DNA from 4 places in the Brevundimonas phoenicis genome. Region 3 is predicted to be linked to each of the others. Evidence: predicted binding sites of a transcription regulator. Region 3 holds the regulator's gene; each other region holds the start of a gene.

Region 1 (7,269 bases), 800 kb from region 3:
GGCGTCGTCGCGGGCTTCGCCGCCTATCGCCACGTCTGGGCGCCCGGCTGGCGCTCCAGCCTGATCTGGTCGACGCAGAAGGTGGACAACGACACGGCCCTGACCGGCACAGGCGTCAACCGTTCGGCCCAGAGCCTTCACGCCAATCTGATCTGGTCGCCGGTCACGGCGTTTGATGTCGGCGCCGAGGTGATGTTCGCTGACCGCAAACTGGAGTCAGGGCTGGACGGCGACATGACCCGTCTGATCCTGTTCGCCAAATACGGCTTCTGAAGTCGCAAAAGAAAAAGACTGCTGGAGGAAAATCGCGTGTCTGATCCGGAAATCTATCCCGTCCCCGCCGAACTGGCCGCCCGCGCCCACATGGACCGCGCCGGCTATGAAGCGGCCCGGATGCAGGCGCGCGAGACCCCTGAGGCCTTCTGGGCCGAACAAGCCGAACGTCTCGACTGGATGACCTTCCCGACCAAGATCAAGGACGTCTCCTTCAACAAGGCCGACTTCCGCATCCGCTGGTTCGAGGACGGGGTGCTGAACGCCTCGGTCAACTGCATCGACCGCCACCTGCCCGCCCGCAAGGACGAGGTCGCCATCCTCTGGGAAGGCGACGAGCCGACCGACAGCGAAGCCGTCACCTTCGGCCAGCTGCACGAGCGCGTCTGCCGCCTGGCGAATGTGCTGAAGGCCAACGGCGTCCAGAAGGGCGATCGCGTCACCATCTATCTGCCGATGATCCCCGAAGCGGCCTACGCCATGCTGGCCTGCGCCCGCATCGGCGCCGTGCATTCGGTCATCTTCGGCGGCTTCTCGCCCGACAGCATCGCCGGGCGGATCGAGGACTGCGAATCTGCGTTCGTCATCACCGCCGACGAAGGCTGCCGCGCCGGCAAGCGCGTGCCGCTGAAGGCCAATGTCGACAAGGCGTTGGAGAAGGTCGAGGGCGTGAAGACCGTCATCGTCCTGCGCCACACCGGCGCCGAGGTGCCCTTCGTCGCGGGCCGCGATCTGGACTGGGGCGTCGAGACGGACAAGGCCTCGCCCGACTGCGCGCCCGAGCCGATGAACGCCGAAGACCCGCTGTTCATCCTCTACACCTCCGGCTCGACCGGAAAGCCCAAGGGGGTGCTGCACACCACCGGCGGCTATCTGTTCTGGGCCAGCTATACGCATGAGCTGGTGTTCGACTATCGCCCCGGCGAGGTCTTCTGGTGCACCGCCGACGTGGGCTGGGTCACGGGCCACACCTATGTGGTCTATGGCGCCCTGGCCAATGCGGCGACCACCCTGATGTTCGAGGGCGTGCCCAACTATCCCACCGTCAGCCGCTTCTGGGAGGTGGTGGACAAGCATCAGGTCAACATCTTCTACACCGCCCCCACGGCCCTGCGCGCCCTGATGCGCGAGGGTGACGCCCCGGTGAAGGCCTCCAGCCGCAAGTCCCTGCGCCTGCTGGGCACCGTCGGCGAGCCGATCAACCCCGAGGCCTGGCGCTGGTATCACGAGGTCGTCGGCGAAGGCCGCCTGCCCATCGTCGACACCTGGTGGCAGACCGAGACGGGCGGCGCCCTGATCTCGCCCCTGCCCGGCGCCACGGACCTGAAGCCCGGCTCGGCGACCAAGCCCCTGCCTGGCGTCGAGCTGCAGATCGTCGACGCCGAGGGCGCGGTTCTGGAGGGCGCGACCGAGGGCAATCTGTGCATCACCGACAGCTGGCCGGGCCAGATGCGCACCGTCTATGGCGACGACCAGCGCTTCTTCGAGACCTATTTCTCGACCTATCCGGGCAAGTATTTCACCGGCGACGGCTGCCGTCGGGATGAAGACGGCTATTACTGGATCACCGGGCGGGTCGATGACGTCATCAACGTCTCGGGCCACCGCATGGGCACGGCCGAGGTCGAGAGCGCGCTTGTCCTGCACGACGATGTGGCCGAGGCCGCCGTCGTCGGCTTCCCCCACGACATCAAGGGCCAGGGCATCTACGCCTATGTCACCCTGAACAAGGGGATCGAGCCCAGCGACGCCCTGCGCAAGGCCCTGATCGCCCAGGTCCGCGAGGAGATCGGCCCCATCGCCGCCCCCGACGTGATCCAGTGGGCACCGGGCCTGCCCAAGACCCGCTCGGGCAAGATCATGCGGCGCATCCTGCGCAAGATCGCCGAGAACGAACTGGGGGCGTTGGGCGACACCTCGACCCTGGCCGATCCGTCGGTCGTGGACGATCTGGTGAAGAACCGGGCGGCCTAGACTTAATATATCCGCTCATCCCGGCAGACGCCGGGATCCAGTGAGAGCAACGCGCGCCTCGCCAACCGGCACGGTCGCGCCCCTCGGCCAAAGCACTGGCCCCCGGCGTCCGCCGGGGTGAGCGGGTTCATCATTCAGTTCCCCCGGAGAGGCGGTTCCGCACAGCGCAAGCTGGACGGGGCCGCCCGCCTCGGCTTCAGTGGCGGGCATGAGCGGAACCCTCGACGGCCTGACCATCATCGAAATCGGCGGCATCGGCCCCGCCCCCTTCTGCGGCATGATGCTGGCCGATCACGGGGCGGAGGTGGTGCTGATCCACCGCCCCGGCGCGGCCCCCGACCCACGCGATCCGCTGAACCGCAGCCGCGCCCGCCATGTCGAGGCCGACCTGAAGACGCCCGAAGGCGCCGCCCTGATCCGCGATCTGGCCGGCGCCGCCGACGGCCTGATCGAGGGCTTCCGTCCCGGCGTGATGGAGCGCCTGGGCCTCGGCCCCGACATGCTGCTGGCCGACAATCCGCGCCTCGTCTACGGCCGCATGACCGGCTGGGGTCAGGACGGACCGCTGGCCCCGGCGCCGGGCCACGACATCGACTACATCGCCGTCACGGGCGCGCTGCACGCCTTCGGGCGGGCGGGCGAAAAGCCGACCCCGCCGATCAACATGGTCGGCGATTTCGGCGGCGGCGGGATGCTGCTGGCTTTCGGCATGGTCGCCGGTCTGCTCAAGGCCCAGCGCACCGGGCGCGGCGACGTCATCGACTGCGCCATGACCGACGGCTCCTCCCTGCTGATGAGCATGATCTGGGGCTTCCGCCAGACCCTGCCCGCGCCCCTGCCGCCCAGCCTGGCCTGGCGCGACGAGCGCGGCGTCAACCTGCTCGACACCGGCGCGCCGTTTTACGAGGTCTATGAGACGTCGGACGGCAAGTACGTCGCCGTCGGCGCCATCGAACCGGCTTTCTACATCGCCCTGATGCGGCTGACGGGGCTGGCCGGCGATCCCGACTTCGCCATGCCCTTCGACCCGGACCAATGGCCGAGGCTGAAGGACAAGCTGGCCGCCGTCTTCCGCACCCGCACGCGCGACGACTGGTGCAATGATCCGGACGCCCAGGCCGCCTGCGTCGCCCCCGTCCTGTCCATGACCGAGGCCCCCGACCACCCGCACAACCGCGCCCGCGACGCCTTCGTCACCGCGCAGGGCGTGATGCAGCCCGCCCCTGCGCCGAGGTTCCGGGATAGCCCTGCGCGGCGGCCGGAATAAAAGGCAGGTCACGAAATCACCGCTCACCCCGGCGGACGCCGGGGCCCAGTGCTTTGGCCTCAAACGCGCGGCTTGAATAGGCAAGTCCTGTGCGCGCGGCTCTCACTGGATCCCGGCGTCCGCCGGTATGAGCGGGGGTAAGGTCAGCCCCCGTCCGTCCACACCGTCTTGTACAGATCAAACCGTCGATCCCGCAGGTTCCGCACCGTCCCCTGCGCCTTGGCCCAGGCCAGATCGGACAGGTCCAGGTCCGCCACCGTCACCGTCTCGACGTTCTCGCTGGCCTCGGCCGCCACCCCGTCGCGCGCGAAGGGAAAGTCGCACGGCGTCAGGATGCACGACTGCGCATACTGGATGTCCATGTTCTCGACGTTCGGCAGGTTGCCGACATTGCCCGACAGGACGACGTAGCACTGGTTCTCGATGGCCCGCGCCTGCGAGCAGTAGCGCACCCGCAGATACCCCTGCCGGTTGTCGGTGCAGAAGGGGGTGAACAGGATGCGCGCCCCCTCGTCCGCCAGACGCCGCGCCAGTTCGGGGAACTCGGAATCGTAGCAGATCATCACCCCGATCGGCCCGCAGTCGGTGGGGATGGCGTGGACGCGGTCGCCGCCCTTGATGTTCCACCAGTGCCGCTCGTTCGGCGTCGGGTGGATCTTCTCCTGCTCATGCACCGAGCCGTCGCGCAGGAAGACATAGGCGACATTCTGGATCTCGCCGTCCTCGGTCCGCGTCGGGTGCGAGCCGCCGATGATGTTGACGTTGTAGCCGACCGCCAGCTCGCGCATCGCCTCGACGAAGCGCGGCGTATAGCGGGTCAGGGCCTCGATCGATTCCGCCGGGGTCAGCTTCTTCGTCTCCAGCGACAGCAACTGAAGCGTGAACAGCTCGGGGAAGACCACGAAGTCGGCGCGATAGTCCGAGACCACGTCGACGAAATATTCGACGTTGTCCATGAACTCGCCGAAGCTCTCGACCTTGCGCATCTGCAGCTGGACGGTGGCGACGCGCACCGTCTCCTTGACCGCAAAGGCCGCCCCCTTGCCCGTCGCCTCAACATAGTAGGGGTTGCGCCAGACCCAGCGCGCCGCATGGCCCAGCGACGCCTTGTCCGACGGCAGATAGTTCAGCAGCACCCCCGCAGGCTCGAACCCGGAACGCTGGTGAAAGGCCATGATCGGATCCTTCACCTTGCGGTCGCGCACCGCCTCGACATAGGCGTTCGGGTCCGGATAGGCGGCCCGGCGGCGCGCCAGCCCCGGCATCCGGCCGCCGAAGACGATCCCCTTCAGGTTCTGCGCCTCGCACAGGTCGCGGCGCGCGTCATACAGGCGCTGGCCGATGCGCAGGCGGCGTCGGGCGGGGTCGACGCAGACCTCCATCCCATACAGCCACGCGCCCGCCGGATCGTGCCGCGCGCCATAGCCGCCGCCGGTGATCTGGTCCCAGGTGTGCGGCCCCATGGCCGACGCCTCGTCGATGCGGAAGCTGGCGGCGTAGCCGACGATCTCCCCCTCGAACTCGACCACGAACTGCCCATCGGGATAGGTGGCGATCTGGCCGCGCAGCATCCCCGGCGTATAGGGCGGCATGTCCTTGTAAACTCGCGCCACCAGGGCGTTGACCCCGGCGACATCGCCCATGCGGGCGTTGCGGATGGTCAGGACGGCGGGCTTGGCCGGCTCGGCGGGCGGGACGGTTTGGGCGGTCTGAAGATCAGTCATCCCCTCCTAACGCGCGAGCTTGGCTGTTGGGTCATCACCGTGGGCAAAAGAAAGAACATACGTCATACTCGGTCGCATCGCGATAAATGTTCTCGTTCAGTTCACGAGAACATCTTGCGAACAAGAACAAACCATGTCCATAGTCCGGCTCAACGAGGGAGCGGGTCCGTGGCGGGTCTCTCCCGAAGTCAGATGGGAATCATGGCAAGGGAGAGAAAACCAATGTCACAGGCGGCACTGAAGCTCGTGGGTAAAGAAGACGGCGACAAACAACGCGCTCTTGAGGCGGCGATCGCACAGATCGATCGCGCCTTCGGCAAGGGCTCGGTCATGAAACTGGGCAAGGCTGGCGTGGTGGCCGAGATCGAAAGCGTCTCGACCGGCTCGCTGGGCCTCGACATGGCGCTCGGCATCGGCGGCCTGCCGGTCGGCCGGGTGATCGAGGTGTTCGGCCCCGAATCCTCGGGCAAGACGACGCTCGCCCTGCACACCGTGGCCGAGGTCCAGAAGAAGGGCGGAGTGGCCGCCTTCGTCGACGCCGAACACGCGCTCGATCCCGTCTATGCGCAAAAGCTGGGCGTCAATCTCGACGACCTGCTGGTGTCGCAGCCCGACGCGGGCGAGCAGGCGCTGGAGATCGTCGACACCCTGGTGCGCTCGGGCGCCGTGGACATCGTGGTGGTCGACTCGGTCGCCGCCCTGACGCCCCGCGCGGAAATCGAGGGCGAGATGGGCGACAGCCTGCCCGGCCTTCAGGCCCGTCTGATGTCGCAGGCCCTGCGCAAGCTGACGGCCTCGATCTCCAAGTCGAAGTGCATCGTCCTGTTCATCAACCAGATCCGTCACAAGATCGGCGTAATGTACGGCTCGCCGGAAACGACGACGGGCGGCAATGCGCTGAAGTTCTACGCCTCGGTGCGCCTCGACATCCGCCGCACCGGCGCGATCAAGAACCGCGACGAGGTGGTCGGCAACACCACCCGCGTCAAGGTGGTCAAGAACAAGGTCGCCCCGCCGTTCCGAGAGGTCATCTTCGACATCATGTACGGCGAAGGCATCTCCAAGATCGGCGAGATCATCGACTTGGGCGTCAAGGCCAACATCATCGAGAAGTCGGGTTCGTGGTTCTCCTACGACTCCACCCGCATCGGCCAGGGTCGCGAGAACGCCAAGGAGTTCCTCAAGAACAACCCCGACATGGCCCTCGCCATCGAAAAGGCCGTGCGCCAGTCAACGGCCAAGATCGCCGACGACATGCTGGGCGCGCCCGAGCCGGACGAAGGTCAGGATATGGAGGGCTGATCCGCCACCCCCAACGCCGTCATCCTCGGTCTTGACCCGAGGATCCAGCCAGGCAGCGTCCTCTTCCTTTCCAGTCGGGATCGCGCGGACGATCCGATCCTCGTGTCAAGCCCGAGGGTGACGGCGGGAGGCAAGGGCACTCTGACGGCCAGAGCTTCTCCGTTCGCCGCCTCGCGACCCGCCTACCGACCCCGCGGGGCCGGTCGAACGGAGACCGGCCCGCCCGACCTGCTTCGGGCGGGCCTCTTTTTTGCTCGCTCAAGACGCCGCCCCGCCTCTCTCCCGCTCATCCCGGCGGACGCCGGGATCCAGTGAGAGCGCCGCACGCATCGCCACCCATTGCCCCTCGCGCCCCGAAGCCAAAGCACTGGATCCCGGCTTCCGCCGGGATGAGCGGATGTTGAGATACGCCCGTCAAACGCGTTTCTCGGTGCAACGGCCTTGTTTCCCTTCGGCGCCTACGGGCAGAGTCCCCGCGATCCAACGGAGCCTCCCCATGACCTTCGCCACCGCCGACCTGTGCGACGCCCATCCTGACGTGGTGAAGGTCTGCCAGACGCCTTTCCGCAGCTTCGGCCAGGTCACGGCCTTCCACGGCCCGGTCCGCACCCTCAGCGTGCTCGATGACAACGCCCTGGTCCGCCAGACGCTGGAGCGCCCTGGCCGGGACGCGGTTCTGGTCGTCAACGGCGGCGGTTCGCTGAAGCGCGCCCTAGTCGGCGACAACCT
Region 2 (7,269 bases), 1.5 Mb from region 3:
GCGTTGCCCTTGCCCGGCCGCTGACGCACCAGCACCACGCCCGCGACCTGCACCAGGGAGCCGCCGCGCCGGCCTTCCGTTTCGGCGCAGGTCAGGACTCGCTCGGCGGCGAAGACAGGACGCAGGATGGCCATGGGGTGGGCCTTCAGCGACAGGCGCGCAGTCTGGTAGTCGGCGGCGACGTGCTCGCCCAGCGGCATCAGCGGAAGTTGGGCGTCGGGCTCCGCGCCCAGTTCCCGGGCGCCGCGTTCGCGCGCCTCGGCAGCTGCGAACAGGGGCAGGGGATCGTCGTCGGGCAGGCGGCGCACCGCCCATAGAGCCTTGCGACGATCCTGGCCCAATGAGTGGAAGGCGTCGGCGTCGGCCAGCTTGCGCATGGCTGCGGCGGGCAGTTCGGCGCGCCGGGCCAGGGTTTCGATATCGGCGAAGGGCGCCTCGGCCCGCGCCGCCGACAGGGCTTTAGCCCACTCCTCCCTGAAGCCGTCGATCTGGCGCAGGCCCAGACGCAGGGCGGGCGCGTTCGCCGGCCCCTCCAGGCTGTTGTCCCAGTCGCTGTGCGAGACGTCGATAGGGCGCACCTCAACCCCGCCGACCTCCTCCGCCTCGCGCACGATCTGGGCGGGCGCATAGAAGCCCATGGGCTGGCTGTTCAATAGGGCGCAGGCGAAGGCCGCCGGGTGGCGGTGTTTGATCCAGGAAGAGACATAGACCAGCCGGGCGAAACTGGCGGCGTGGCTTTCGGGAAAGCCGTAGGAGCCGAAACCCTTGATCTGCTCAAAGCAGCGCCGCGCGAAGTCTGGATCGTAGCCGCGCGCGATCATCCGCCCGACCATGCGGTCTTCATAGGTGTGCAGCGTCCCGTCGCCCCGGAACGTGCCCATGGCCTTGCGCAGGCCGTTGGCTTCGGCGTCCGTGAAGCGGGCGGCGACCATGGCGACCTTCATCGCCTGTTCCTGAAACAGGGGGACGCCCAGGGTTCGGTGCAACACCTGCTTCAACTCGTCCGGCGGACCATAGAGGCCGCTGGGCGGGGGATAGTGAATTTCCTCCACGCCGTTGCGGCGACGCAGGTAGGGATGGACCATGTCGCCCTGGATCGGGCCGGGACGCACGATGGCGACCTGGATCACCAGATCGTAGAACTCTCGCGGCCTCAGCCGCGGCAGCATGTTGATCTGGGCGCGGCTCTCGACCTGGAAGACGCCGATGGACTGGCCCCGGCACAGCATGTCGTAGACCTCGGGTTCCTCCGGCGGGACGGAAGCGAGGTCGTGCTCGACGCCCGAATGGGCCTTCATCAGGTCGAACGCCTTACGGATGCAGGTCAGCATGCCCAGGGCCAGGACGTCGACCTTCATCAGGCCCAGGGCGTCGATGTCATCCTTGTCCCATTCGATGAAGGTGCGGTCCGACATGGCGGCGTTGCCTATGGGGACGGTCTCGTCCAGCCGCCCCTGGGTCAGAACGAAGCCGCCGACGTGCTGGGACAGGTGGCGCGGAAAGCCGAGCAGGCGCGTGGCCATGCGCACGGCGCGATCGACCATGGGGTTGGCGGCGTCCAGACCGGCCTGTTCGATCTGGCGGCCGCTGATCTCCGATCCCCAACTGCCCCACTGGGTCGAGGCCAGACGGGCGGTGACGTCCTCAGTCAGGCCCAGGACCTTGCCGACCTCGCGGATGGCGCTGCGGGGGCGATAGCGGATGACGGTGGCGGCGATGCCGGCGCGATGGCGGCCATAGCGCTCATAGACGTACTGGATGACCTCCTCGCGCCGCTCGTGCTCGAAGTCGACGTCGATGTCGGGCGGCTCGTCGCGGTTGGAGGACAGGAACCGCTCGAACAACAGGTCGTGACAGGCCGGATCGACGCTGGTGATCCCCAGGACGTAGCAGACGGCCGAGTTGGCGGCCGATCCGCGTCCCTGGCAGAGGATGCCCTTGTCCTCGGCCGTGCGGACGATGTCGTGGATGGTCAGGAAATAGGGGGCCAGGCTGCGCTTGGCGATGAAGGCTAGCTCCTTCTCAAGCAGGGCCGTGACCTTGGGCGACGCGCCGTCCGGATAACGGACCAGCGTGCGGTGGCGCACCAGCTTCTCCAGCCAACCCTGGGGTGTTTCGCCGGGCGGTACGGGCTCCTCTGGGTATTCATACTTCAGGTCGCTCAGATCGAAGTTCGCACGCGACAGGAAGGCGGTCGTCTCGGCCACCGCCTCGGGCGCGTCTTTGAACAGGCGGGCCATTTCGTCCAAGGGCTTCAGCCAGCGTTCGGCGTTGGCCTCCAGCCGGCGGCCGGCGGTTTCGATGGTCGCGCCTTCGCGGATGCAGGTCAGGACGTCCTGCAGGTCGCGGTCCTCAGTGGCGGCGTAGAGGACGTCGTTGAGCGCCAGCAAGGGAACCTGGGTCCGATCCGCCATGGCTTTGAGCCAGGCCAGCCGGCGCCGGTCGTCGCCGCGTCTGTGCAGGGCGGCGCCCAGCCAGACCGCGCCCGGCGCCGCCGCGTTCATGCGGGTCAGCGTCTCCTCCAGCCCTGCCAAACGATCAGGTGGCATGAGGATCAGCAGCAGGTCTTCAGGATCGGCCAGCAGGTCTCGCAGGCCGATCTCGCATTCGCCCTTCTTCGCCCGGCGGTTGCCCAAGGTCAGCAGGCGCGTCAGCCTGCCCCAGCCCGCCCGCGTCTCCGGATAGGCGATGACATCCGGCGTCCCGTCGTTGAACACCAGCCGCGTCCCTGTCAGCAGACGGAAGTTTGCCGCACGCGCCTTCACCTCTTCGGACAGGGCCCGATCGTTCAGCGGGTCCTCGATGAAGGCGATCTCGCCGGGACCGCCGCCCTCGCGCACCTTGTCCGGCGGAGCCAGACCTTCGGCTCGTAGCTCCTTCAGCGCGCTCCAGGCCCGCACCACGCCCGCCACGGTGTTGCGGTCGGCCAGCCCCAGTCCGGCGTGGCCGCGCAGGATCGCCGTCAGCACCAGGTCCTTGGGATGCGAGGCGCCGCGCAGGAAGGAGAAATTGCTGGCCGTCGCCAACTCCGCGTAGGCGCCGCAAGGATCGGGCGCGCTCATGCGAACAGGCCGTGGATGAACCAGCGCGGCTCGAGCGTTTCGCCATAGAGCCCCTGGCGGAACAGCCAGAAACGGCGGCCTTCGCGGTCTTCAACCCGGTAATAGTCGCGAGTGCGTTGGCCCGGCGCACGCCACCATTCGCCGCTGATCCGCTCGGGCCCCTCGGCGCGCGTCACCTCATGCAGGACGCGGCGCCAGCGGAACTTCAGCGGATAGCCGTCGGGCACCTCCGCCAGGGTTTCGACCGGCTGGGGCGGATCGAACATCTGCAGAGGGCGCAGGGGCGGATCGTCGGGATCGAGGTCGGGCCAGGTCTCGACGCCATGGCGGGCGGCGGCCGGGACCAGTCGCGCGGCGCGTTCGGGAATGTGCGAGGCGAAGGGTTCGAAGCGCAGTACGGCCTCCGGTCCCAGACGCGCGGTCAGCCGGTCGATCAGGCGGGTGAAGGCCTCCTCGCCGGGCGTCTCGCGCTCCAGCCCCTGCTGTGTGGGCGCCAAAGCCTGGGTCCAGGGCGCGGACATCCGCATCTGATCGAAACCGAAGCCGGGGTCCAGCGGGGTGGCCAAAGCCGCCATCCGCTCGCGGAACAGCCGCAGGGTCGCGGGGGCGTCGCGGGTCGGACGGCCGGTGCGGACGACGATGCGGCGCGTCTCGCCGTCCACGCGATAGAAGCCGGCCTCGAAGGCGCGGCCGCCCAGGCCCGTCTGATCCAGCCGGCTCATGGTCTCGACCAGCAGGTCGGACAGAACCCGCTCCACGTCCTCGGGCGCCGAGATCGGCTCGAAGAAAATGCGGTCGACGACCACGGGGGCGGGCGGGCGATGCGGGGTGATGCGCACGTTCTCATCGCCCAGAACCCGCGCCAGCCGGGCCGGAAAATCGGCGCCGAAGCGGGCGGCCAGGGGCGCGCGGGGCCGGTCGTCCAGATCGCCCAGCCGCTTCAGGCCCAGACGGCGCAGGGCCTCGTCCTCCTTGTCCGAAAGCTCCAGCGCGGCGACCGGCAGGCGGCGCGCAGCGGCGCGGTCCTGGCCGGGCTCGAACCGTCCGCCGGGTCCGAAACGGGCCAGGGCGCGGGCGACCTGGGGCGTGCCGGCTAGCGCGCATCGATTCTGAAGTCCCGCGCGTTCGGCCCGTGCCTGGACTGTCAGCATCAGGCCCGCTTCGCCGTCGAACAGATGCGCGCAGCCGGTGACGTCCAGCATCAGGCCGTGCGGCGGGTCCAGCGCGATCATGGGGGTGAAGCGGCCGAAATCCTCCAGCACCCGCCCCAGCAGGGCGTCGTCGAGTTCCGGTCGATGGGCGACGACGCGCAGGACGGGGGTCCGCGCCCGCGCATCGGCCAGGGCCAGGCCGGGCATTAGCCCCGCCCGCGCCGCCGCCGGATCGACAGCCGCCAGCCGCAGCGCGCCCTTGATCTTTTCAGCCAGGATAACGGGCGGCGCATCAGGCGGCGTGTCTGGTTCCTGACGCTGCAGCCGGTCGCTGGGCAACCAGGGGAACCAGACCGCCAGATAGCGGCGCGGGCGGGCGGAAGATTCGCTGTTCACGATCCCACTCCATGATCCAGGTCCCGGTCGCCCCGCCGCCGCGCCGCCGCAGCAGGGTCGCCGAAAAAGACGGCCGACCCGGCGCTCCGCCTTCCAGAGGTTCTGAAGCGCAGGACGCCACCGACCAGCGCGTCTCGGCCGCGCTGGGGCAGGGCAGGGCCCCCGCCCGCGCCAGGAACAGGGTCGCGCCGCCCGTCTCTGCCGCCAGAGCCAGTCGGCGGCTGGCCGTCAGGCTGAAGGCCTTGGCTTCGCCCCAGGCGCTCAACAACACGGCGCCCACGGCGGGACTGCGCAGGGCTTCTTCGCCGACGGCCAACAGTGTCTGCACATCGCGCGCCCGCACCAGCAGCAGGTCGCGCGGCGACAAGCCCATCTCATGCAGGCCCGGACCGTGCGGCCGTCCCGCCTCCTGCGCCATCATCTCATGCAGGCCCCAGACGATGGGACGCCCCGCCGTCGCCTGCAGCGCCATGCCCAGCCCAAAGGCGTTGACCGCCACCGCGTCGGCAGGGGCGACTGCATAAAGATCATGCAAAACGCCTTTGGTCAGTGGCGCAAAGACGTCGTCGCTTCCCGTGCGCACGCCCGCTCCAACGCGACGACCGCCGGCCCGATCCAGGGCCTCCAGGCGAGTCTTCAGCGCTATCAAAGAGTCAGGCTGTGAACAAATGTTCCTCATTTGTTCTATATGCGCGCTAACCCCCTGGGGGAGTCAAGCGAAGCGGGAGGCAAGGCTCAATACGGTTATCGACAACGACCGATTCTGGCGTTTGGTTGGCCTCACTCCCCACTTCGACGTCGTGCAAACGCGGGCGTGTCTGAAGCCTCCAGCCGAACGCCTGCCCCAATCGTGTCTTCAGCGGGCAAAAAAACCACCCCCAAGTTTTGAAGCACTGTGACCAACAGGTTGGCGTTTGCGCGGTTGACCGGCGCGAAGTCGTTCGTCGCTTCGGCACGCTTGATGGTGTTGACGGCCAGACCTGTGCGCTCCGACAGGTCCAGGACCGACAGATTCAGAAGGCCTCGCGCGCCGCGCAGCTGGGCGCCTGTCGGGTGATTGGGAGAGCGCGCTCGAGGTGTCTTCATAATTAAATTTGACTCTTTAGACTCATTTTGAATTTATAGACTCATTATCAACGAGGAGTCTTATCTGTCCATGAAGAACCAATTCGAATTGAATTGTCCCATTCATGGGGCGCATTTGAAGCGCGCGAAATGTCGGCGCTGCAACGCCCTCTATATGAGCGCCTACATGCGACAGCGACGTCGCCGCGATCCGGTGGCGGCCTTGCTGGAACGGGCGCGGGAAAGGGCGGCGCGCCTGGGCCTGCCGTTCAATCTGCACCGTCGCGATGTGGTGGTGCCGCCGGTTTGCCCTGTGCTTGGTGTGCCGCTGGCGGCAGGTTCCGAACGGTCGAGCGGATCGCCTTCGCTGGACCGCGTTAGGCCTGCCCAAGGCTATGTACGCGGGAATGTTCGCGTGATCAGCGACCGGGCCAATCGCCTCAAGGGCGCCTGTACGCAGGAGCAGGCCAGAGAGCGCGCTCAGTCGGCGCTCCCGCCGCGTCGACCTGATCTGGAAAAGATCGCGGCCTATATCGAACGGGAGGAACTTCTGGCGGAGGTGCGCCGGAAGGCCGCGCAAGGCGGTCGTGCGGGGGCCGAATGGGAGAAGGTGGCGATCTTTTTAGACAGGGCGTTTGTTTCTGCGGAGTGGTTGCAGAAAAAATAGAAGAGGCGCGGTCCAGATCAAGACCAATCAGAGTGGATTAGCAGAGTGAATCTATATGTTGCCTCTCACCTGTAACCGCTCACCGACCAGTTAGAAGATCAAGTGGATCAACATTCAGGACCTCTGCGATTCGCTCTATGACGCCCAGCGTCGGGTTCCTTTGTCCGCGCTCCAACTGCCCCAGGTAGCTGTAGGCCAGCCCGACCTCATGAGCGAGCGTTTCCAGAGTCATTTCCCGCTCACGCCGGATACGCCTTACATTTTCGCCAAGAACTTGGGCCATTCGCATTGCCCCAAGCGCAAGGAAATCTTCACCTTCATCCAGTCATTATAGTGACCAAATTGGGAGGGCGTGATGGAAGCTGTGGTTGTTATGTGTCTGGCCGCCTTAGCGTGGTTCGGTCGATGGATACATTTGCGGCTTCGTGTGACCGAGGTGCGGGTCGATGAGCTCCGCAGAGATTTAGATAGTCTGTCTGAACGACAAACGGTCAAATTCCCAGAATTTGGCCGACGCCTACAACGGCCTGATGTGTAAGAGATCGCGCGCTCGTAAATGGGACGGCTTCTAATGTCGCAGCGCGCGTGGAGGCTCTAAAGAACGTGACCTGCTGCTATACGCATATCATTTCTTAACAAAAACAATAAGATAACTGATTTTTCTTGTTGCGATCGGAACGCTGTTCGGTATATATAAACGGCGACGACAAATGACGCCCGCCGGGGTGTCTGTCCCGGTATCCTGCCGGTCGCCTCTAGCGATTGTCGTCTTTGACGATCGAGTTCGCTGTTTTGCCCCATGTAGAGCGTTATCTTCACGACCGCAGGTCTGACGCCATCACGTCTTCGACCCCGCTTCGCCTGACTGTGGCGGCGCGTCTCGCCTTTCCTGACGGCTCCGTCTCGGTGCGCACCCTGCGGCTGGAGG
Region 3 (7,269 bases):
TCGGCCTTGGCCTGGTCGCGCAGGGCCGTGGTCTCGTCGGCGGTCAGGAAGTCGCGATAGGCGTGGCCGGTCGCCAGCAGCTCATTGACCACGTCGCGGTGACGGTCGGCGCGAGCGAACTGGAAGACCGGTTCTTCGTCGCCGAACAACTCCAGCCAGGACAGGCCGTCGAAGATGGCCTTCACCGCCTCGTCGGTCGAACGTTCGCGGTCGGTGTCCTCGATGCGGATCAGGAACTTGCCGCCGCGCCCCTTGGCGTACAGCCAGTTGAATAACGCAGTTCTCGCCCCGCCGATATGCAGGTAGCCTGTGGGCGAGGGGGCGAAGCGGGTGACGACGGTCGAGGAAGGGGAGGTCATAGAGGCAGGGTCCATAGGGCAGGGTCTTATACGCCCGCCCGTGGGGAAGCGAACCCTTATGGCCCGGTTATTTGACAGTCTTCGCCATGACGTGCGGGCGCAGGCGGATCGCTGGCCCCTGTGGTCGTCCGTCTGTTTCGGTGCAGGGTGCGCCGCCTACTTTGCCTTGAAGGATGAACCTGCGACGTGGCCGCTGGCGACGGCGGCCATGGTCTTGTTCGGAGCCTGGATCGTCGGGCGGGCGCGGGGGCTGCCACGCGCGGCGACCCTGATCCTGTTGATGCTGGCGTGCTTCGGCGGCGGCCTGGCGGTCGCCAAGCTGAGGGCCGAGGCCGTAGCGGCGCCGATCGCACCCGCCGACATGAAGCCTACGCAGCTCGAGGGCTGGGTCATGGACGTGGATTCGCCGGGCCAGAACGGCGCGCGCATTGTCGTCGCGCCGGTGCGGGTGCGCGGCCTGACGCCCCAGGCGACGCCCGAGCGGTTGCGCGTGACGGTGAAAGGCGCGCCGCCGCCGCCCGGCGCGGCCATCCGCGTCTTCGGCATCCTGAACCCGCCGCCGCCGCCCGCCAGTCCCGGCGCCTATGACTTTGGCCGCAACGCCTATTTTCAGGGCATGGGCGGGACGCTGTTCGCCCTGGGACCGACGCGCACCGCCGATCTGGCGCCGCCGCCCTGGCGGGTGCGCATGGCGATGAAGGTCAACGCCGTGCGCTACGCCCTGGCCGAACGGATCGTCGCGCGCCTGGGCGAGCGCACCGGCGGGGTGGCGGCGGCCATGACCACGGGGCACGAGACCTGGATCCAGAGCCCGGACCTGGACGCCATGCGGGATTCGGGACTGGCGCACATCCTGTCGATCTCGGGACTGCATATGGCGGTCGTGGGGGGCTTCGTCTTCTTCGCCGTGCGTCTGCTGGTCGCGGCCTGGCCGTGGCTGGCGTTGCGCGTGTCGGGCAAGAAGGTTGCGGCGATCGCGGGCCTGATCGCGGTCGGGACGTATCTGGTGATCTCGGGGTCGCCGCCGCCGGCCGAGCGGGCGGCGGTCACGGCCTCTATCGCCTTTCTGGCCGTATTGGCTGACCGGCAGGCGGTGACGATGCGGGCGCTGGCGGCGGCGGCTTTTGTCGTGCTGTTGCTGCGGCCCGAGGCCGTGGTGACGCCGGGGTTCCAGATGTCCTTTGCGGCGACGGCGGCCCTGGTCGCCCTGGTCGAGGTCTGGCCGCGCCGCATCCGAGAGTTCGCCGCGCCCTGGCCCATTGTCGCCGTGCAGCGGTTCGGCAGCTGGCTGTTGGCCGCCTGCGCCGCCAGCCTGGTCGCGGGCATGGCGACGGGGCCGTTCGCTATGCAGCATTTCAACCGCACGGCCGTCTATGGACTGATCGCCAATCTGGCGACGGCGCCGCTGGCGGACTTCATCATGATGCCCGCCTTGGCGCTGGGCGCGGCGCTGGAGCCGCTGGGCCTGGGCGCGCCCTTCCTGTGGCTGGCGGGCAAGTCGGTGGATGTCATGCTGGCGATAGGGCACTGGGCGGCGGGTCTGCCCGGCGCGGTTCAGGCGATCCCCAGCGCCCCGGCGGCGGCTCTGCCGGTCGCTTTCGTGGGCATATTGTTCATGTGCCTGTGGCGCGGACGGTGGCGCTGGCTGGGCCTGCCGTTCGCGGCGGCGGTGCTGATCTGGCCGCGCCCGGCGCCGCCGGATGTCTGGGTCGGCGACGGCGGTGCGAATGCGGCGTATCGGCAGGGAGAGCAGGCGATCGTCATGCGGCCTGCGGTGCGCCAGTTCGCCAGTGATCTGTGGTCCCGGCGGCGGGGGTTGGAGGCGGTCGGGCGGTCGGGCGAAGGCTGGACCTGCAAGCGGTCCTTCTGCGCGCCGGAGGGTGAGGAAGGCGCGCTGGTGCTGTGGTGGGGCAAGGCGTCGCCTAGCGAGGCGCAACTGGATCATATGTGCCGCAGCGCCGAGGTGGTCAGCATAAGGGCTGTGGTCGCGGTCCTGCCGTCGTCATGCGAGGGGCGGCTGGTGCTGGACGGCGCGGATCATGCGCGCGGCGGTTCGGTGGAGCTGTGGCGCGATGGGGCCGGCGGCTGGCGCGCCCTGTGGGCGGCGGAGGTGCGGGGACGGCGGCCGTGGAGCGGGGCTCACTCCTAACCGCTCATCCCGGCGGACGCCGGGATCCAGTAAGAGATACACGCGCTATCGCTGGCCAGATGAGGCCAGAGGACAGGCAAACTTCCAGACGGCCCGCTTGAAGCCAAAGCACTGGATCCCGGCGTCCGCAAGGATGAGCGGAAGTGGGGCTCAGTGATAGCGGCGCAGCAGCCCGACCAGCTTGCCCTGAACCTCGACCTGATCGGGGCCGAAGATACGGGTCTCATAGGCGCTGTTGGCGGGCTCGAGCGCGATGGACTGGCCCTTCTTGCGCAGGCGTTTCAGCGTGGCTTCCTCGCCTTCGACCAGGGCGACGACGATCTCGCCGGAAGAGGCGTTCTCCACCCGTTTGATGATGACCGTGTCGCCGTCGAGGATGCCGGCCTCGATCATGGAGTCGCCCTCGATTTCGAGCAGGTAGTGCTCGCCCGCACCCAGCATGGCTTCGGGGACGGGCAGGCGCTCGCGCTCGTGCTGGATGGCGGCGATGGGGGTGCCGGCGGCGATCTTGCCCAGCAGGGGCAAGTCGCGGACGTCGTTGGCGGCCTCGGCGACGGCGGGGCGAGGATTCAGGCCGCCGCCCTGGATCACGTCGGGCTTGAAAGGCGCGCGGCCCTTGGCCGGGGCGGCGGTCGTCGCCTGCTCCGGCAGCTTCACCACCTCCAGCGCGCGGGCGCGGTGGGCGAGACGGCGGATGAAGCCGCGTTCCTCCAGCGCCGTGATCAGGCGGTGGATGCCCGACTTGGACGCCAGGTCCAGCGCCTCCTTCATCTCGTCGAAGGACGGCGAAACGCCCGTCTCCCGGATGCGCTCATGAATGAACATCAGGAGTTCGTGCTGTTTCTTCGTGAGCATGGCGCAGAATCCAGAACAAGGCGTGAACCGTTGATGATGTTCTGTAAGTGTTCTGGTTAAAAGTCAACTAACGCCACGCTGAACCCCGCGCCCGCCGCATGACGGGCGCGGGGCCGGGTCTTATTGCGCCGGAGCGGCCGGTGCGCCGTCCTTGTAGCGCGCGAACCATTCGATCATGGCGTTCATGCGGGCGGCGTTCTGGGACGGGCGGACGGCCAGGCTGTGGCCGACGCCGGGGATCTTCACCAGGGCCGTGGGCACGCCGCGCAGCTGCAGGGCGGTGTAGTACTGCTCCAACTCGCTGACGGGTGTGCGATAGTCCTCGTCGCCGACGACGACCATGGTCGGCGTCTTGACGTTGCCGACCAGCGACAGCGGCGACCGGCGCCAGTAGGCCTCCGGGTTCTCCCACGGATATTCGCCGAACCAGTAGCGGGCGAAGAAGGCCGGGTTGTCGGCCGTCAGGACGAAGCTGGCCCAGTCGATGACCGGCTTCTGGACGACGGCGGCCTTGAAGCGGTCGGTCTTGCCGACGATCCAGCTGGTCAGCACGCCGCCGCCCGAACCGCCGGTGACGAACAGCTTGTTCGGGTCGGCGATTCCCTGAGCGATGACGGCGTCGACGCTGCTGATCAGGTCGTCATAGTCGTTCGACGGATAGTTGTGGTGGATCAGGTTGGCGAACTCGTCCCCATAGGAGGTCGAGCCGCGCGGGTTGACCGACAGCACCGCATAGCCCGCAGCGGCGAACAACTGGTTGTCCGTGGCGAAGTGCGGGCCATAGGCGGCGAACGGGCCGCCGTGGATCTCCAGCACCAGCGGATAGCGCTGGCCCTCGACATAGTCGGCCGGGAGCGTCAGCCAGCTTTCGACCGCGCGTTGATCGTGGGAGGAGGCGACCTGGATGCGGCGCACCTCGCCCAGGCGGCGGGCGTTGAGGAAGTCGGCGTTCAGGCGAGTCAGCTGGGTGCTGCGGCCGCCCTTCAGGACGTGGACGTCGGCCGGGCGGCTGGAATCGCCGCGCGTGTAGGCGATGGCGCCGTCGTCGGCCACGGTGAAGCCGCCGCCGGTGTAGGGGCGGCCGAAATCGTCGCCCGTCAGATCCTCGATCAGGGTGGTGACGGCGCCGTCCATCGACACGCGAGCGACCTTGGTGCGGCCCTGATCGTCATAGGCGACATAGACCGACCGGCCATCGCGGCTCCACACCGGAGACTGGACCGAGCGGTCGAGGCTTTCGGTCAGGACGCGGCTGTTCGAGCCGTCGGCGTCCATCACATAGAGGCGGGTATTGTGATAGCCCATCCGCTTGTCGTCATAACCGAGATAGGCGATGCGGCGGCCGTCGGATGAGGCGACGGGGGCGTTGTCCGGCCCGGCGCGGCTGGTCAGGGCGGTCAGGCCGCCGGTCTGGACATCTAGGGCGAAGACTTCGCTGTCGGCGGCTTCGCGCTGCCAGTCGGGGCGACGGTTGGCGCTGAGGTAGAGGGTGCGGGAATCGGCCGACCAGGACAGGCCGCCGCCGTGGTGGAAGTCGCCGTGCGTCAGCTGGCGCGCGCCGCCGCCCTGCGACCCGACGACGAAGACGTGGCGGAAGCCGGGCTTCAGATAGCCCTGGCCGTCGGAGCGGTAGGAGACGCTGTCGATGATCTCCAGCGACGGGGCCCACTGGGCGCCCTCGGGCTTGGCCAGGGGCGAGCCGATCTTGGGTTTCTCGCCGGGGACCAGGACGGAATAGGCCAACTGCTCGCCGTTGGGCGACCAGCTGACGCTGGACGGGGTGTTGGGCAGGTTGGTGACGCGGACCGATTCGCCCGACGCCATCCAGCGCACGAACAACTGCGGCGCGCCGCCCTCGGCGCTGGAGATGTAGGACAGGCGCGTACCATCCGGCGACCAGCGCGGCTGGCGGTGCGACCCGGCCGAGGCGATCAGGGGCGAATGGCGGCCGGTTTTCACGTCGATCAACCAGATGGTCGGGCGCATCCGGTCGGTCATGATGTCGGCCGTCTGGCGGACATAGGCGATCTGCCCCCCGTCCGGGCTGATCTGGGCGTCGGAGGCGACCTCCATGCCGAACAGATCTTGCGCGGTGAACAGGCCGCGGTCGGCGGTCGGCAGGCTGGGCGCGGCGGCCGTTTGGGCGGTGGTTTGCGCCATCGCGGGCGCGTGGGCGCTGAGGATCAGGGCGCAGGCCGCCCAGGCGAACTTGTTCATTTGAAACCCCCTCTGGTTGAGAGGGATCATAGAAAGGCCCGAGTGCGCCACAAGACATGGAAAGGGCCGCCGGAACGAATCCGGCGGCCCATTTTCATTCGGGTTCCGAAGAAAAGTCAGAACTTGAAGCTGGCCCGCAGCAACAGGGTGTAGCGGACGTAGTCTTCCAACAGCTCGGCGTCGCCGGTGATGGCCAGCATGCCCAGGTCGTTGCCGACATTCAGACGGAAGCCCAGGATCGGGCCGCCGCCCTCGATGCTGGCGGGATCCAGGGTGAAGGAGTCGCCGCCCGAGGCGAAGCGGGCGATGGTCTTGCCTGCATCGACAGAGAAGTTCTGGCGCCAGCCGACGCGCAGCTCCGGACGAATCCAGCCGTCTTTGCCGAATCCGTAGCCGATGTTGACGGCGGCCACGCCCGAGAACAGATGGCCGTCGCGCTCGTCGATCTTCAGGTCGAAACCGTCGCCGCCGCCTTCTTCGGTGCGAGCGTCTTCGCTCAGCGAGAAATACTCGACATAGACTTCGGGACGGACGTTCACCCGGCCGAAGTGGCGTTCGTACGAGGCGCCCCCGGCTGCGGCGAGGGTGAAGCCGTTCCAGTCGGATTCGTTCTTCAGGTTGACGCCGTCGGCGACCAGCTTGCGCGTGGCGCTGAAGGAAGCGTAACCGCCGGCGGCACGGGCCCATGTGGTCCAGTACTGACCCTGGGCGCGCCAGTAGAGACCGAGTTCCAGCAGATTGGCTGACAGCACTTCCTCAGCCGCCGATTCCGGGTCTTCCAGATCCGACGAGGTGAAGGCCGCCGTCAGACCGAAAGCGCCCATGTTGGTGCCGCGCTCGACGCCGCCCGCGAGGCCGAAGCCTTCCGAACGGAAGCCGTAGGTGTCGGTCTTGTCCTTGTCGGCGTAGAAGTTGATCTCCTGCACCCAGGCGCTGGTTTCGCCCGGCGCGGCGGCGGCGTTACGGCCGGTCAGGGCGCGGGTCACGGCGTCCACGCCGCTGGCCAGGGACAGCAGCGGGCCGCCCGAATGTTCGGGCAGCAATTGCTGGTAGATGTTGAAGAAGCCGTCGCGGTCCGTCTGGTTCAGCATGGCGGCGCGGATGACTTCATTGTCAGCCAGGCCAGCGTACAGAACGTCATAGGCCGATGCTTCGGCCTTGATCATGCCAGCCTCTTCGGCCGTGCGCTTGCGCGCATCGACGGTCAGCTTTCCTGCAGCCTCATCGACGTTCGCGCTGACGACGAAGGCGTAGGGCGAGTTGGACTGCAAGGCGGCCTGGTCGATGTCGCCGACGTTCAGGTCGCCGGCCTCGATAATGGTGAAGGAGGTCGGATCCTGGATCAGAGAGTTGAACCGCACGCCGAGACCGGCGCCGTCGGCCAGATCGGCCGAGCCGCTGACCTTGAAGCCGCCAGAAGCCTGGTTGGCGGGATCCAAGGTCACGATCAGATTGCCGTCAGCGCCGACGTTCAGGTCGCTGACTTGAAGTTGGCCCGTGTGGCGGGCGTCGAGCGTGCCCTTGGAGATATCAATGTCCAACTGGCCGTCGCCGTTGGACAGCTTGCCAGTCACGACGGCGCCGCCGCTGATCGACAGGCGGTCGGCACCCGTACCGAAGGAGATGTCGCCGTTGATCGTACCGTTGCGGATGTCCAGCACGTCTGCGCCTGAGCCGAGGCGGATGTCG
Region 4 (7,269 bases), 220 kb from region 3:
ATCGAAGTTGGTGAACTGGGACTCGGTCTGGCCGTAGTTGATATAGGTCTCGAACCGCCAGCCGTTGCTGAAGGCGCCGTCGAACCCGGCCACGAAGCGGGTGGTGTCATAGACGCTCTCATAGGTGCGGATGCCGAAATCCCGGTCGTTGCGGGTGATGTCGAATTCCTCCACCCCCGCGGCCGTCAACATCGCGCGCAGATCCGACGGCAGGAAGGCGTTATCCGCCTGGATGCGATAGGCGTTGCCGGTGGCCGTGCCCGCGACGTCGCCTGCGAAAGTGCCGTTCTCGCGCTGGCTGTTTGCCTCGGTGTGGAAATACTTGCCCTCGGCGAACAGGTTCAGTTCGCTGATGAAGTCGCCGGAAGGCTGGAACTGATGGCGCAGCTGCAGCTCGCCGCCATAGCGCTCGACTGGAGTGCGCAGGGCGTCTTCGCGGAACTTGAAGCCGTCGCCGCCTATGGAGACCTTCTGCGGCCGCCCGGCGCCGTCGACGACGATCTGGCCGCGATCGAAGGGAACCAGCCGGCCGTCCTCAGTGAAGGTCAGGCTGTAGGCCGCGTTCGAGCCGATCGGCGTGACGATCACCGGGGTGAAGGAGTCGTTGGTGATGTTGGTGTAGACGTCCCGCGCGGTAATGAAGGATGGAAGGCCGTCGTCCGGGCTCTTCTTGTCCGGGTTCGGGATATAGGCCAGACCGCTCATGGCGTAGTCGCGCTCGTGCCGGTACAGTCCCTCTGTCTTGTCGTAGGTGGCGGCGGCCATGATGTTGGTGCGACCGTCGTTGAAGTTCCGTCCGACGGCCACCGAGCCGTAGTAGGTGTTCGGGCCGTCGGCCGAGCCGTACTGGGCCTGGGCGGCGATGCCGTCGAAGTCCTGCTTGGTGATGAAGTTGACCACCCCGGCCACGGCGTCGGCGCCATAGACAGCCGACGACCCGCCCGTCACCGTATCGACGCGCGCGATCGTGGTCTTGGAGATGGTGTTGACGTCCACCGCGCTGGTGCCGCTCGACCCCGCCACATGGCGTCGTCCGTTCACCAGCACCAGGGTGCGGCTGGCGCCCAGGTTGCGCAGGTTCAGCGTCGCCAGGCCCTGTCCGGCCACCGTATTGGTGGTGCTGGAGGCCGATGCGCCGAGGCCGACCTGCGGCTGGCGCGCCATGGCGTCGATCAGGTTGGTGACGCCGATGTTCTCGATCTCCTGGGCGTCGACGACGTTGACCGGAGTCGAGGCCTCGACGTTCGGGCGTCGGATACGCGAGCCGGTCACCACGATATCGGCGACGGCGCTGGCTTCCGGCTCGGCGGCCGGCGCTTCGGATTGAGCCCAGCCAGGCTGGGCGGCGGCTGTGACGGCCAGACCGGCGATTATCGTCCCGGTCTTCAGATACGCAGACAGTCTCATCGGATCACCCCTCGTTTTTTGATTTGAATTTGCGCCCTGAGTCCCATCGCGGCGATGGTTCTCCAGCCTGACGCGCCGCGACGGGACGGATCGAGCGTAGCGTTCGTGAGCACCGCCTGGCCTGCGTCGTCAGCTGGATCGACGCTCCCGTCAGCAGCGGCGCAGACCGCGCGCGCCCGCCTGAAGGCAGCCTTCACCCCTGTCGTGGTCCGCAAGCCTCAATCCCTCCCAAGATCGGGGGCCGCGGCCCCTGCAAGCGTCTGTCGGCGCTTAGCCGACTCCTGAATCGCTACCACTGAGGCGGGAGCAGGAGCTTCGGTTATTGTTCGTGGAGCGGAATGAAATTCACGCCGACGTCGAAAAACTGCGCCATCTTCGAAATGGGCGCCGAAGGCTCAATGAGAAATAGAAAGAATCATTTTGTGAAAAAAATGAAACAATAATCCAATATGCAAAACGGTATTCGTCATGCGTGGGTGGTTTTTTCCTATGTTGGTTGGCGTCTTCATCAGGAAGTCGTTCGCAACGAAGCCGGAGAAAGCGCCTATAATTTGAATGTCGTGCGGCAGTGACAATCCCCTTCAAGAGCGGATGCAGGTCCGCCTGAGCGCGGGATAGCGGCAAAGCTAGGCGCTTGAACCTGTTACGGCCTCTGACGGCCCTGGGCGTGTGCAGCGCCTCCCGCCCGCCGCCCCACGCGGCCGGATCGCGCGAGGGCGTTTCCGGACCATAGGGTTATCGCGCGCTGGCGATTAGGGAGCCGCAGTCCGCGTCTTCCGCCAGGCCGGGATCGATAAACCCGAGCAGCGCTGCGATGGGGCTGACGAGCGTGGCCAGGGCGCCGACGACGCCGCCCTGTGTAGCGACGGCCGACAGGTCCACGCCGAGATCCGGAGAGGCGAGGGGGCCGGTGATGGTGATCGGCGCCCAGACCCGCAGAAGACGAGGCTTCTTGGTTTCGCCGTCGATCTTTAGATTCAGCTTCTCGGCCCCCAGGTCGACGGTTCCCGATCCCTGGGCCAGGACCACATCCGTGTCGATCACCAGGGTGCGGGCTGTAGCGACGCCGTCTGAGACCTTGAAATCGGCGACGGCGCAGCGGATGGCCGAAGCGGACTGATCGCCCGAAAGCAGCTTGCGCAGGCCGGCGCCGACGTTGATCCCCAGCAGTTCGGCGAAGGCCGAACGCATCCGCCCTTGAGGAACGACGAGGCTGAGGCTTCCCTCCGAACGGGCCGCCAGTTCATGAATGGACGCGCTGGGCCCTTCCAGCTTCGCCCGGCCCAGGGCGCGGCCCGTCACCGTCGGCGCACCGTCCCGTGCGGGTATGATGGACTCCAGCGGATAGCCGCTGAGACGGAAGTCGACGGCGCTGTAAGGCGTGTCCTTCGTGGCGTCGATCCGCGCGGTTCCGTTCAGTTCGCCGCGGTTGAAAGCGAAGGAGACCGGATCGAGCTTTAAAACGCCGTCCTTCAGATCCGCGCCGAGCCGGACCTGCCGAATGTCGAAGGCGTTGGCTTTCACCGAAGCGGCGCGATAGGCGAGGGTTCCGTCCATCACGCGCAGACGTTCTGTTCGCAAGGGCGCGTCGGGCAGCAGTTTGCCGGGCTGGCCCGAGGTCGCGACCGTGCCCGCAGTCGTGACCTGCGGGCGCGCGCCCAACACGGCCGCCAGGTCGTCGATGTCCAGGGCGCGGGACACGAGCTCGGCATCGACGCGGCGGCGCCCTTCGACCCTGTTCACCTCCAGGGTCCCCGACAGGTCCGACGAACCGACCTGCCCGCTGAAGTCCGCGAAGCGGAACCGGGCTCCGTCGCGAGCCAGGCTTCCTCTCAGCCGATAAGGCGGCGTGTTGGGGGTCGTAATCCCGGTCAGAAGGTAGAGGTCGGCCAGATCACGACCCTGCAGCTCGAGCCTGGCGTTGAAACGACCCAGGTCGAAGGGCCGGGTGACGGCTCCAGCGGCGCTCAGCCTGGAGCTCGCTCCGGCCAATTCAGCCGTAAAGGCGTAGGGCCGGTCGCGGCGAATGTTGATGAAGGGACCCCCCGTCACGCGAAGCGTCAGGGGCTCGCCGTTCATGGTCCCCTTGCCGTCGAGCACGAAGCCGCTCTCTCCATCCTGGGGCGAGCGTGCCTCACGCGCCGTGACCACGGCGTCGAGCGTCATGCCGCGTCGCTGCTCGTTCAACGTCAGCCGACCGTCGTGAATGACCAGGCGCTGTATGACGGGCAGCCTGGCGCCCCGCCCGTCATCGGGTCGGTTCGGCTCCAGGTCCCAGCTGCGCCGGCCCTGGCTGTCGACGACCAGGTGGACCCGCGGGCGGGTGAGGGTCAGCGAAGCCACTTCGATCTGGCCCAGAAACAGCCGTCGCAATCGTATCGAGACGTCGAGACGTTCGATCTCGGCGGTATTGCGCCCGGGAGACCATGTGGGCCCGCCGACGCTGAGACCGCGCACCGTCGCCGAGGGCGTCCAACTGAACAGCCTGACATCCAGGTCCCCTTTCAGAGCCACCTCCCGGCCGGTCGAGGCTGAGGCGGCGCGACCGATAGGGCCGCGCACCCAGTTCCAGTCGAACAGAACGAGGAACAGGAGAAAGGCGGCGACGAGGCCCAAGGTGATCGCCGCCGCGATGAACTCCGGCCGGCCGGGACGACGAACGGCGAGCCATACGGGGTCCCGAGCGACCACATAGGCGCAAATGGCGTCGCGGCCGTCACCTGCGCGCCGCAGGGCCGCTTCCCCTCTCTGGCGCAAGCTGTCGATCGCTGATTTCGCTCCAGGCCTGTCGATCAAGATCGCCTCCGGTGAGGCTGATTAACGCCTCAACCGGCAAAGGGCGCCACGTGCCGGGTCGGCCTGCGCGGGTCCAGGCGCCCACCGGTTTCCCCGAGGCTCTCGCGTTCGAGCGCCTCAGACGTTCAGAACTCTACGCAGGGATTGCTCGATGTCGCCGCCGCAATAGGCGTCGCCGTATTCGCGGCGCGACCACTCCGCCAAGCGGGCCAGGGCTGGCGTCCTTGAGAGGCGCCGTGCAAGGCCCGCGGTGATGGGGGCGGTTTCTTCAAGCATTAATTCGATAGGGCGGAAGCGCTCGGTCAGGGCGGACCAGAGGGTCGCGGTGACGATGTCGGCCACGCCCGGTCTTTCTCCACCCAGCAAGAAGCCGGAATGCGCCGTCAGGCCATGGCGTCGGCCCAGGGCCTCCCACAACGCCATCCATTTTTCCAGGCGGGGCGCGAAGCCCGACCAGCGCGCCTCGGTCCACATCTGTCGGCCGCCGTCCAGAGTGATCTCATCGATGAGGTCGTTGGCGTCATTGACCACCTTCATCGTCAAGGCGCGCAGCTCTGGCGTGGAAGGCAGCAGTTCAAGCGTCTCTCCCAGATACAGAAGGATCGCGGGCATCTGGGAGATCGCCGCTCCGGAAGCGTGATCGACCAGTACGGGCGGCCCCATGAAAGGCACGGGCATCTCCCTTGGCGGCTCCTGCATGAGCGCGCTGATCGCCGCTTCGTTCGTCTCCGCCCAGGTCCTGCCAGCATGGGCGAGAAGGGCGCGAACGAATTGGCCCCGGAAGGGAACCGGCCAATAGTAGAGGGTGAAGTCCTTCATGGAGCTCTCCAGCGCTTAGCTAATCGCGAACGCCAGCGGGGGTGGGGCAAGCGAATTTGCAGAACAGGTCCGACCCTTTCGCGTTCCGCTTCCGATACGGCGCATTTCAGGCTGGAGCCGTCATGCTGCCGGAAGAATGTTCTCATTTTGTTCGAGTCTTGCTAGGCGTTGTCCATGGACGTTGCCCCCACCCGCAAGATCATCCACGTGGACATGGACGCTTTCTTCGCCTCGGTGGAGCAGAGGGACGATCCCGCCTTGCGCAGTCGTCCCGTCGCCGTAGGCCACGCCGCTTCGCGCGGCGTGGTCGCCGCCGCCAGCTATGAGGCGCGCAAGTTCGGCGTGCGGTCGGCCATGCCGTCGAGCACAGCCTTGCGGAAGTGCCCGGAACTGATCTTCACGCCGCCCCGGTTCGAGGTCTATCGCGCCGTCTCGGCGCAGATTCACGCCATCTTCGCCGACTATACGAACCTGATCGAACCCCTGTCCCTCGACGAGGCTTACCTCGACGTCACCGCAAATATCCGGGGCTTGCCGACGGCGTCGGCGACCGCGGAGGAGATACGCGCGCGCATCCTCGAGGAGACCGGTCTGACGGCCTCGGCCGGGATTTCCTACAATAAGCTCCTGGCCAAGTTGGCCTCGGACCAGCGCAAGCCGAACGGCCAGTTCGTGGTCCCGCCCGGGCGAGGAGAAGCCTTTGTCGAGGTCCTGCCGGTGAAGCGTTTCCACGGCGTCGGGCCGGTGACGGCTGAGAAGATGAACCGCCTGGGTATCGAGACCGGCGCGGACCTCAAGCGTCAGTCCTTGGCCTTCCTTCAGCATCATTTCGGCAAATCCGGCGCCTGGTACTACGGCGTGGCGCGCGGGGAGGATCCGCGCCCCGTCAATCCGGACCGCGAGCGCAGGTCCAGCGGCTCGGAGACCACCTTCGCCAGCGACCTGGTCGATCCCGCGGCGATCGAGGCGGGCGTGGATCGGATGGCCGACGAGGTCTGGGCCTGGTGCGAAAAGGCGGGGGCGCTGGGCCGGACCGTGACGGTGAAGGTCAAATGGTCGAACTTCCAACAGTCGACCCGCAGTCGGTCCTTCAAGGAGCCGGTCGCCTCGAAGGCGCGGTTGCGTGAGATCGCCCGCCTGCTGGTGCGCTCCCTCTATCCGCCGACCAGGGGCGTGCGGCTTGTTGGCGTGACCCTGTCCAATCTGGAGAAGGCTTCACCTGGAAACCCGTCATGGACGCCGGCGGGCGAACTGGCGCTGTGACGGCCATGCTCCAGACCGATCTGTTCGGCCACGTCCCGCGGCCGGCCGCGCCAGCGGGTTTCGACTATTGGCCGGACGTCCTCACGGCGGCCGAACAGGCGGCGGTGGTCGCTCACCTGCAGAAGCTGAGCTTCAGGCCATATGAGCATATGGGCTATCAGGGCTTCAGACGGATCGCAGCTTTTGGACGCCGCTACGACCTTGAGCGACGTCGACTGGAGACGGCCGAACCTTGGCCGGATTTCCTTAAAGCGCTTCTGGATCGCCTGGCTGGACCGCTCAGTCTTGATGAGGGGGCGTTCGTGCAGGCCCTCGTCAATGAATATGCGCCCGGCGCCGGGATCGGCTGGCACCGCGACCGTCCCGTCTATGGGAAGATCCTGGGCGTCTCCTTCCTTGCGCCCTGCGTCATGCGCCTTCGTCGCAAGGCGGGGTCGAAGTGGCGTCGCGCCGGAGCGGCGCTGGGGCCGGGCTCCGTCTATCGCCTTTCCGGCGAGGCGCGGAGCGACTGGGAGCATTCCATCTCGCCGATGACGGCGCTGCGCTACTCCGTCACCTTCAGGACCTTGGCCTGACAGGCGGGCCTAACCCGTCAGGATTTCGGCGGCTTCAGGGTAGCGCTGGGCCAGGCGCGAGGCCCAGTCCGCCGATGCGGGGCGCACCTGCCGGGCTTCGCGGGGGCGCGCCAGGACGAGGGCGGCCGCCTCGCGATGGGCGGGCCAGTCCATCAGCAGGCGCATGGCCGCTTCGAAGTCCGGGTGGGTCGAGGCGTGAACGAAGGCCTGGTCGAGCGCTTCGACATCGTCGAAGTCCGCCAGGCGCGAGAGGTAGTCGCGAAGGACGGGCGCCGACAGGTCGCGCTCGAACAGGCGCCAGCGAAGGTCCTGGGCTTCCTGGCGATGGCCCTCGGCGTCCATCACCTCGATGGATGCGGCCTCCCAGGCCGGGGTCAGTCGGGGCGCGCCGTCGGTCGGGTCGCGCCCA

Evidence for each region. Region 3 encodes LexA, which represses DNA repair genes until DNA is damaged. Its sites were predicted from a motif close to ATGTTCNCNANNTGTTCT; they were not measured.
Region 1: the regulator LexA is predicted to act here: its motif matches at 5,345-5,362, upstream of recA (recombinase RecA).
Region 2: the regulator LexA is predicted to act here: its motif matches at 5,278-5,295, upstream of ABC419_RS03995 (ImuA family protein).
Region 4: the regulator LexA is predicted to act here: its motif matches at 5,159-5,176, upstream of dinB (DNA polymerase IV).

What each region holds. Positions count from the first base shown of each region.
Region 1 covers NZ_JBDFLN010000001.1:3,073,108-3,080,376, forward strand. The annotation lists gene ABC419_RS15440 (DcaP family trimeric outer membrane transporter) at 1-273, shown strand, start outside; gene acs (acetate--CoA ligase) at 310-2,247, shown strand; gene ABC419_RS15450 (CaiB/BaiF CoA transferase family protein) at 2,456-3,514, shown strand; gene ABC419_RS15455 (GNAT family N-acetyltransferase) at 3,658-5,238, opposite strand; gene recA (recombinase RecA) at 5,461-6,540, shown strand; gene rraA (ribonuclease E activity regulator RraA) at 7,037-7,269, shown strand, end outside.
Region 2 covers NZ_JBDFLN010000001.1:813,161-820,429, forward strand. The annotation lists gene ABC419_RS03985 (error-prone DNA polymerase) at 1-3,062, opposite strand, end outside; gene ABC419_RS03990 (Y-family DNA polymerase) at 3,059-4,609, opposite strand; gene ABC419_RS03995 (ImuA family protein) at 4,506-5,192, opposite strand; gene ABC419_RS04000 (hypothetical protein) at 5,766-6,341, shown strand; gene ABC419_RS04005 (helix-turn-helix domain-containing protein) at 6,421-6,630, opposite strand.
Region 3 covers NZ_JBDFLN010000001.1:2,272,026-2,279,294, reverse strand. The annotation lists gene gltX (glutamate--tRNA ligase) at 1-359, opposite strand, end outside; gene ABC419_RS11270 (ComEC/Rec2 family competence protein) at 418-2,508, shown strand; gene lexA (transcriptional repressor LexA) at 2,659-3,363, opposite strand; gene ABC419_RS11260 (S9 family peptidase) at 3,484-5,580, opposite strand; gene ABC419_RS11255 (autotransporter outer membrane beta-barrel domain-containing protein) at 5,697-7,269, opposite strand, start outside.
Region 4 covers NZ_JBDFLN010000001.1:2,049,519-2,056,787, reverse strand. The annotation lists gene ABC419_RS10170 (TonB-dependent receptor domain-containing protein) at 1-1,407, opposite strand, end outside; gene ABC419_RS10165 (AsmA family protein) at 2,143-4,203, opposite strand; gene ABC419_RS10160 (glutathione transferase, Atu5508 family) at 4,321-5,022, opposite strand; gene dinB (DNA polymerase IV) at 5,197-6,285, shown strand; gene ABC419_RS10150 (alpha-ketoglutarate-dependent dioxygenase AlkB) at 6,291-6,860, shown strand; gene ABC419_RS10145 (DUF6880 family protein) at 6,870-7,269, opposite strand, start outside.